2 regions of the Arthrobacter gengyunqii genome follow, and region 2 is predicted to be linked to the other one. Evidence: predicted binding sites of a transcription regulator. Region 2 holds the regulator's gene; the other holds the start of a gene.
What was found. The regulator LexA, encoded in region 2, represses DNA repair genes until DNA is damaged. The targets are predictions, from matches to a motif close to TCGAACANNTGTTCGA.
Positions count from the first base shown of each region.

Region 1 (3,409 bases), 1.5 Mb from region 2:
TTTCGTTATGCCTATCGAATACCTGATGTGGGCTCCGCTGGTGGTGCTGTCACTGATCCTGTACCTCACGCTGGCTGCCGCTGCGCTCTGCAGTTTGGCGGGTTCGTCGTGGGTTTCCCGCTCGGCGCGCCGTGCCTGGATGCTGGTTGTCGTCCTGCTTCCGGTGGCAGGGTCCATCCTCTGGTTCGCGGCTTCACATCGGAGGACGCTTGCCTTTCCAACTGACTACGGCGAAAACCCTCCCACGCCTGACACACCCGATGTAGCTGACACGCCGGATGCGGCTGGCACACCCGATGTACCTGATGCACCCGAAGAACCTGTTGTCCTGTTGGACGTCCACGAGCGCTAGAAGGGCGGCGGATCATCCCCGTAGTCGTTGGGATTCTCGCTCACTGTCCCGCCGTACGAAACGAACACAGCACCAGGTCTCCCCGCTGATTTCCCCGGCACCGTTCCGTGGTCAGGCGCCAGCGCGAGGTGTGGGTCGGTGCGGTAGGTTCGGCCTCCCGGTGAGGTCCACTCGATAATCCCCGGACGGTGTTGCCGTGCTTTCCAGAACCCCCGGGTTTTGAACATGTGGTGCCGCCGGCAGAGGTGTTCGAGGTTGTCGTGGTCGGTGGTTCCGCCGTGGGACCAGGGTTTGGTGTGGTCGAGCTCGGAGATCACGGCGTTGGTCCGGCATCCCGGGAACCGGCAGGTTCCGTCGCGGGCACGAAGCCAGCGCTGCAACCCGGCAGGAACCTTTCTTCGCCGGCCGACCCGCAAAATCTCGTCGGTGCCCGGGTGACGTTCCACCGGTGTCCAGTGGGCTGCCTGCCGGGCGAGCCTGCGGGCGGTTTCAGGGCTGATGGGCCCGTACCCGTGCAGTTCCGCCGGTTGTTCGTCAGCTCCGAAGAGGGTTTCGGCGTTGATGAGGACCAGGATTTCGGTGCGTGCCCGCGCCCGAGCCTTGGCGTCCTTGGTGCCGCCGTTGTCCCGGGTATCCATGATCGGGTGGTTGTCCAGGCCATCATCAACGCGGTTATCGTGGACGTCCCCACCTTCATCGCCACCCGTATCGCCAACCGCATCCTCGCCCTCGAGGAGGTCCGCCAGAATGTCCGCCCGCAACGCATCCACAAGCCGCGGGTCCCCGGCCGCCTGTTCACCCCGCGCAGCTGTGGTCAGCTGCGTGTAGATCAACTGGGCACGGACTGCCGGCAACAAGGCCGACAACCAGGACATCCCGTCCTCGTCCGGTGCCAAACAGACCCGGCGCTGCTCAAACGCCGTCTTGTGCCGGACGCTAATGGTCTCCGGATATGTCTTTTCCCGCATCCGGCGGGCCTTCACCCGGAACTTGGACGGCGTCTGTCCCGCCGCCGCCATTTCCAGCAGATCCTTTTCAAAGCTCGCCAGCTCAGCCTCGGGGACGTTCTGGGACTGATCCAGCACGGTTTGGACATGCCCGTAACTGAGGGTGCCTTCTTCCAAACCAGCCAGGGTTGTCGTGTGGGTGGAACACAACTGTCCGGCGTCGCTCATCAGCATCTTCGCGGTGTTGGTGGGCAGATGCAGGATCGCGGCAGCTTCCTCCGCAGCAAGACTGAACGTCAGCCCCGGATCTTCCCTACCGATGTCTTGGAGTAGATCGTCGCGGAAGACGGTCTCCATCCGGTGCAGGACTTTCGCTTGCTGAGCTTGAGCCCACCGCATCAGGGAATCCAACCGTGACAACACAGCCCCGGCTTCGTCCTGGGTCAGGGACTCAGCCGACTGCAGGGCCAGGGACCCAGTGAACCCCTCACGGTAGGTGGGGCCGGGGTGGGAGACCTGCGCGGGATCGTACTGGGCACGAGGGCTCCCGGCAGTACCTGACTCAGCCTCGTAAACCGACAGGCTCGCGCCAGCAGCCTGTCCGGCACCGGTGAAATCACCAGTGCCTCCGAGCCGAGAAGATCCGTTCTGATCCATGTCTTCAGGCTTTCACCCGGCACTGACATTTCCGTCCCGAAAACAGCCCCAAAAGCCTCAAAACAGGCCCTCCCGGGCCCTCGAAATACCCGACTTTTTACCGGAACTACTTGCACGCCTCAGGGACACCTGCACCACTGATAGCTGCGCCCCGTCAGCCCACCTCCACCCCAACCCAGTGCTCCGGACATCTGTTCCGCGCAGCCGGGGAACCGACTCACCGGGCATGAATTCGCTGTAAGTTCGCCGTCCCCGCCGCCCAATCTTCGGGACACCGAACTTTCATGCTAGGTTGCTGTCATGAGCCGCAAGACCGCCCTCCTGAGGACCGACCAGCCGGCAAACGGCGCGCCTTCCAACGCGCCCGCTCCTCATTCCAACGCGCCCGTTCCTCCGTCCACGACACCCCCCTCCCCCAAACGCCTGATCTGGATGCTGGGGCCGGCACTGGTTGCGGGAGTCGCCTATCTGGACCCGGGAAACGTGGCCAGCAACATGACGGCAGGAGCCCGGTTCGGCTACCTGCTGGTGTGGGTTGTGGTCGGAGCCAACATCATGGCGTGGCTCATCCAATACCTCTCCGCGAAACTTGGCCTGGTCACCGGCAAGTCCCTGCCCGAGCTGCTGGGAGAACGCCTGGGCCGCAAAACCGGACGCCGCCTCTACTGGCTCCAGGCCGAACTCGTAGCCATGGCCACCGACGTGGCCGAGGTGATCGGCGGCGCCGTCGCTCTGTGGCTGTTGTTCGACCTTCCCCTGCTCCTTGGAGGCGTCATTACCGGGGTCATTTCCATGGCCGTCCTGGGCCTTCAGGGCAGCGGACGCCACCGCACGTTTGAATACGTGATCGTGTCCATGATGGCAGTTATCGCCGTCGGCTTCACGGCGGGCATCGTCATTTCACCGCCCGACGCCGGAGCCGTGGCAGACGGCCTCATCCCCCGCTTCGAGGGAAGCGAATCCGTGCTGCTCGCGGCCTCGATCCTGGGTGCCACTGTCATGCCGCACGCCATTTATGCGCATTCAGCACTGACCCGGGACCGGTTCCCGACCCGCACCGCTTCCCTGACAACCCCCCGGCTGATCCGCGCCACCCGCTGGGACGTCACCATTGCACTGGCCGTAGCCGGAACCGTAAACCTGGCGATCCTGCTCCTGGCCGCCAGCTCCCTCCAAGGCGTCGCCGGAACGGACACCTTGGAAGGCGCGCACGCCGCAATCGCCGCGTCCCTTGGCGGCGCCGTCGCCACCCTCTTTGCCGTCGGCCTGCTGGCATCGGGCCTGGCGTCAACCTCCGTGGGTGCCTACGCGGGTGCCGAAATCATGCAGGGGCTGCTGAAGGTCCGGATGCCGATGCTGCTGCGTCGCCTGATTACGCTGATTCCGGCCCTGTTGATCCTGGCGGCCGGCGTCGACCCCACCTGGGCGCTCATCCTGAGCCAGGTCATCCTGT
Region 1 covers NZ_CP095461.1:3,460,435-3,463,843, forward strand. The annotation lists gene MUG94_RS16050 (PLD nuclease N-terminal domain-containing protein) at 8-352, shown strand; gene MUG94_RS16055 (HNH endonuclease signature motif containing protein) at 349-1,956, opposite strand; gene MUG94_RS16060 (Nramp family divalent metal transporter) at 2,257-3,409, shown strand, end outside.
Region 1: the regulator LexA is predicted to act here: its motif matches at 2,140-2,155, upstream of MUG94_RS16055 (HNH endonuclease signature motif containing protein).

Region 2 (3,409 bases):
GTGGTGACAGCCGCCGTCGCGGCTGCGCGCAAGCACACCTCCGCCAGCGTGGAGGAGCTAGCCTCCGCGGCACGCGCCTTCGAGCAGTCCCTGGAGGGCGTTCCATCCGGGCTGCTGGCCAGCGGGCTGAACGAAGAGCAGGAACAGGCGGTGGGCCGCATTCGCGAGGCCTGCCGTGTGGCACTCTCGGACTCCAAGCCTGAACCCGGAGAAACGGCCGACGGCGGACGCCAGACAGCACGCTCCCGGCTCATGGCGGTCCTCACCATCTGCGAGCGGCTCATCTCCGCTCCGTCGGCCGGCGAAGTGATCTGGGCATCCCGCCCCAGCTCCTTCTCGCCGTCGGGCGGTTTTTCACCGCCCGACGAGACCGCACCGGCCACCTTGAATGTTGCCCCCCTGTCGGTGGCCGGACGCCTTCGCGAGGGATTGTTCGACGGGCACACCGTGGTCCTGACCTCGGCCACCCTGGCCATCGGCTCCGAATTTGGCCCGGTGGCCGGTGCCTTGGGCCTGCTCGGTCCCGGTGCTCCGTCCTGGACTGGAACCGACGTCGGAAGCCCCTTCGACTATCCGCGCCAGGGCGTCCTGTACGTGGCGAAGGACCTGCCCAAGCCGGAGCGCGGCACCTCCGAAGCCCAGCTGGATGAGATTGAAGCGCTGCTCAAGGCATCAAACGGCGGGGCACTGGGCTTGTTTTCCTCGCGCCGGGCCGCTGAAGACGCCGCCGATGCCATGCGGAGCCGGGTTGACTTCCCGATCCTGTGCCAGGGGGAGTCCTCCATGTCCTCCCTCGTGAAGCAGTTCTCCGAGGAACCGGACACCTGTCTCTTTGGCACAATGTCCCTCTGGCAGGGCGTGGACGTTCCCGGTGCCGCCTGCCGGCTTGTGCTGATCGACCGCATTCCGTTTCCACGCCCGGACGATCCGTTGATGACGGCACGCACCCGCGCAGTGGCCAAGGCCGGAGGCAACGGCTTCATGTCCGTTGCTGCGACCCATGCTGCCGTTCGGCTGGCCCAGGGTGCCGGGCGGCTCATCCGTGCCGCGGGGGACCGCGGGGTGGTTGCCGTTCTGGACTCCCGGCTGGCGACAGCCCGCTACGGCGGTTTCCTGCGGGCCGCGCTGCCGCCGTTCTGGTCCACCACTGACCGCACAGTGGTTCTCTCGGTGCTGGGTCGTCTCGCTGAACAGTCCGAGGAGGAAGAGCGTTCGAACGGTAAGCAGCGTTCGCGGAAGTAGGGGCGCAACCCTGCCCGTAGGCCTCGAATGGGTGGGCTGGAAAACGCAGAGGTCCAGTCGCCGTCGGTTCAGATTGCCGCGGCGGCCGGACCTGACGGCGCCAACGGGTACGGCTCCTGCTCGCCGCCGTTGACGACCACGCAGGGGGCTTCGGGTACTTCCTGCCACGCGCCGTGCAGGTCCCCCCAGGGCTCGGAGACCACCAGCCGGGAGTCGTTCGAGAGTTTATTGAGCAGCGCATTCGCCGGGTACAGGGCTTGGAGGGCGAAATGTCCCTGCTGGTGAAAAGGGACCGCGACTTGCCCTCGCTGGAGTAGCGGAACGCCGAGATCGTGTCTCCGTCGGTGCCTGCGACCGTCATCTGGAGGGGTAGGGAACGTCATCCAACCGGATGGGGGAACCTGAATAGGCTAGCCATCGACACATGTCGTCTCCTGGCGCCGGAGTTCCTCACCGCGACGCAGCCGGTCCACCCAACGGTCCCCGGAACCGTCCCAACGCCAGGCGACCGCACAACGAGGATAAGTTCTACGCGTACAGGCTGCCTTTTGCCACCCGGCCTGCGCCGCCGGGCGGACCTTCGCTACAGCGAACGCATGACTGAAACAACCTTGCCCATGATCACGGCGTGATCGCCAACGATCGGCTCGTACCGGGTGTTCTGGGGCAGCAGCCATGTGTGGCCGTTACGCTGGCGGAAGGTTTTGACCGTAGCCTCGTCGTCGAGCAGGGCAGCCACTATGTCGCCGTTCTCCGCCGTAGGCTGGCGGCGGACAACCACCCAGTCGCCGTCGCAGATGGCCGCATCCACCATGGAGTCGCCGGAGACCTTCAGCATGAAGAGGTCTCCGTGTCCCACCAGCTGGCGGGGCAGCGGCATGATGTCCTCGACAACCTGTTCCGCGAGGATGGGACCGCCGGCAGCGATGCGGCCAACCAGGGGCACCATGGCGGTGTCAACGGAAGTGGCAAGCTCGGTTACCGATGCCAGTGCCGGGGCAGGCTCTGCTCCCTCGTCCTGCCGGACAGTGCTGCCGCCCGCAGCCGCGGAGACGGCTGGACCGTTGCCGGCCGCGTGGTTGCGGGCGGTCCCGGAGCCGGGACGTCCCGAGTCGCCTTCTCCGGCACCGGAGGTTCCGTCGCGCAGCATCAGGGGAATGAGGATCTCCATGGCGCGCGGGCGCTTCGGATCACGCCGGATGTAGCCAAGCTTTTCCAGCTGCATGAGCTGGTGGGTCACGCTGGACAGGCTGGCCAATCCCACGGTGTCACCGATTTCGCGCATGGTGGGCGGGTAGCCGTTGGTGCTCACGGACCGCTGAATCATTTCCAGGACGGTCTTCTGCCTCGGAGTAAGCCCCTTGGCACGCGCACGGGTGCCTGCGGCAGCTGGTTTGTTGGTGCTGTCTTCGGAAGCAGTCCTGCGGGCCACGTCGGGTTCCCTTCGGGTCAGCTGGTCCCGGCGGTGCCGGGGCTGGGCGGTAAACATCTGATCAGGTGAATGCCGGGACGGTACTGGCTGCGAAAGCCGTTCCGGCGGTTATGTCAGAGGCAGCTGATTCAGTGGTCCTGTTGAACCGCTCCGATGCCTGGACTCCGGGGGTCGATCCGACAGAACCGTTTAGTGGCTCCCTCTTGTCCTCAACGTTAATCGAGCGGAGCAGGGTTTTCAAACATTTGTTCGAGCGAGTCTCGACTTTATTAGTAAATAGGTGCTAGAAATAGGTCAGCAGGAATCGAACATACTTTCGACCTCCGTCCTTCGTAAGGGTCGGGGTCGGTCGATTAGCTTCCAATCGTTCGAACATCGTTTCGGGTATTTGCCCGTGACATCGAACCGGAAAGGTGTTGCAATGACAACCCAAACAGTCCCGCCCGCCCAGAAAGCTTCATCGCTCGACTCAAGCACGCTCGACTCAAGCACGCTCCTCCAGGCGCGTGTTCCAGCGCAAAGCGCAGTCCACGGTGCAACCCAGGACACTGCTTCGGCCCCCAATGCCCCAGCTGCCCGGACGGGTTCTCCGCTGCAGGCAGAGTCTCCGGTGCCGGTGAAGCCGCAAGCACTGCGACTGACGCGCCGGGGTCGGCTGGTTTTCATAGGTGTGCCGCTGATGCTGGCCGCCGCCGCGGCGCTCACTGTGCTGGGCTTCTTTACCGCTCCCGCCAT
Region 2 covers NZ_CP095461.1:1,300,842-1,304,250, forward strand. The annotation lists gene MUG94_RS05905 (ATP-dependent DNA helicase) at 1-1,242, shown strand, start outside; gene MUG94_RS17200 (hypothetical protein) at 1,311-1,445, opposite strand; gene lexA (transcriptional repressor LexA) at 1,826-2,569, opposite strand; gene MUG94_RS05915 (LysM peptidoglycan-binding domain-containing protein) at 3,096-3,409, shown strand, end outside.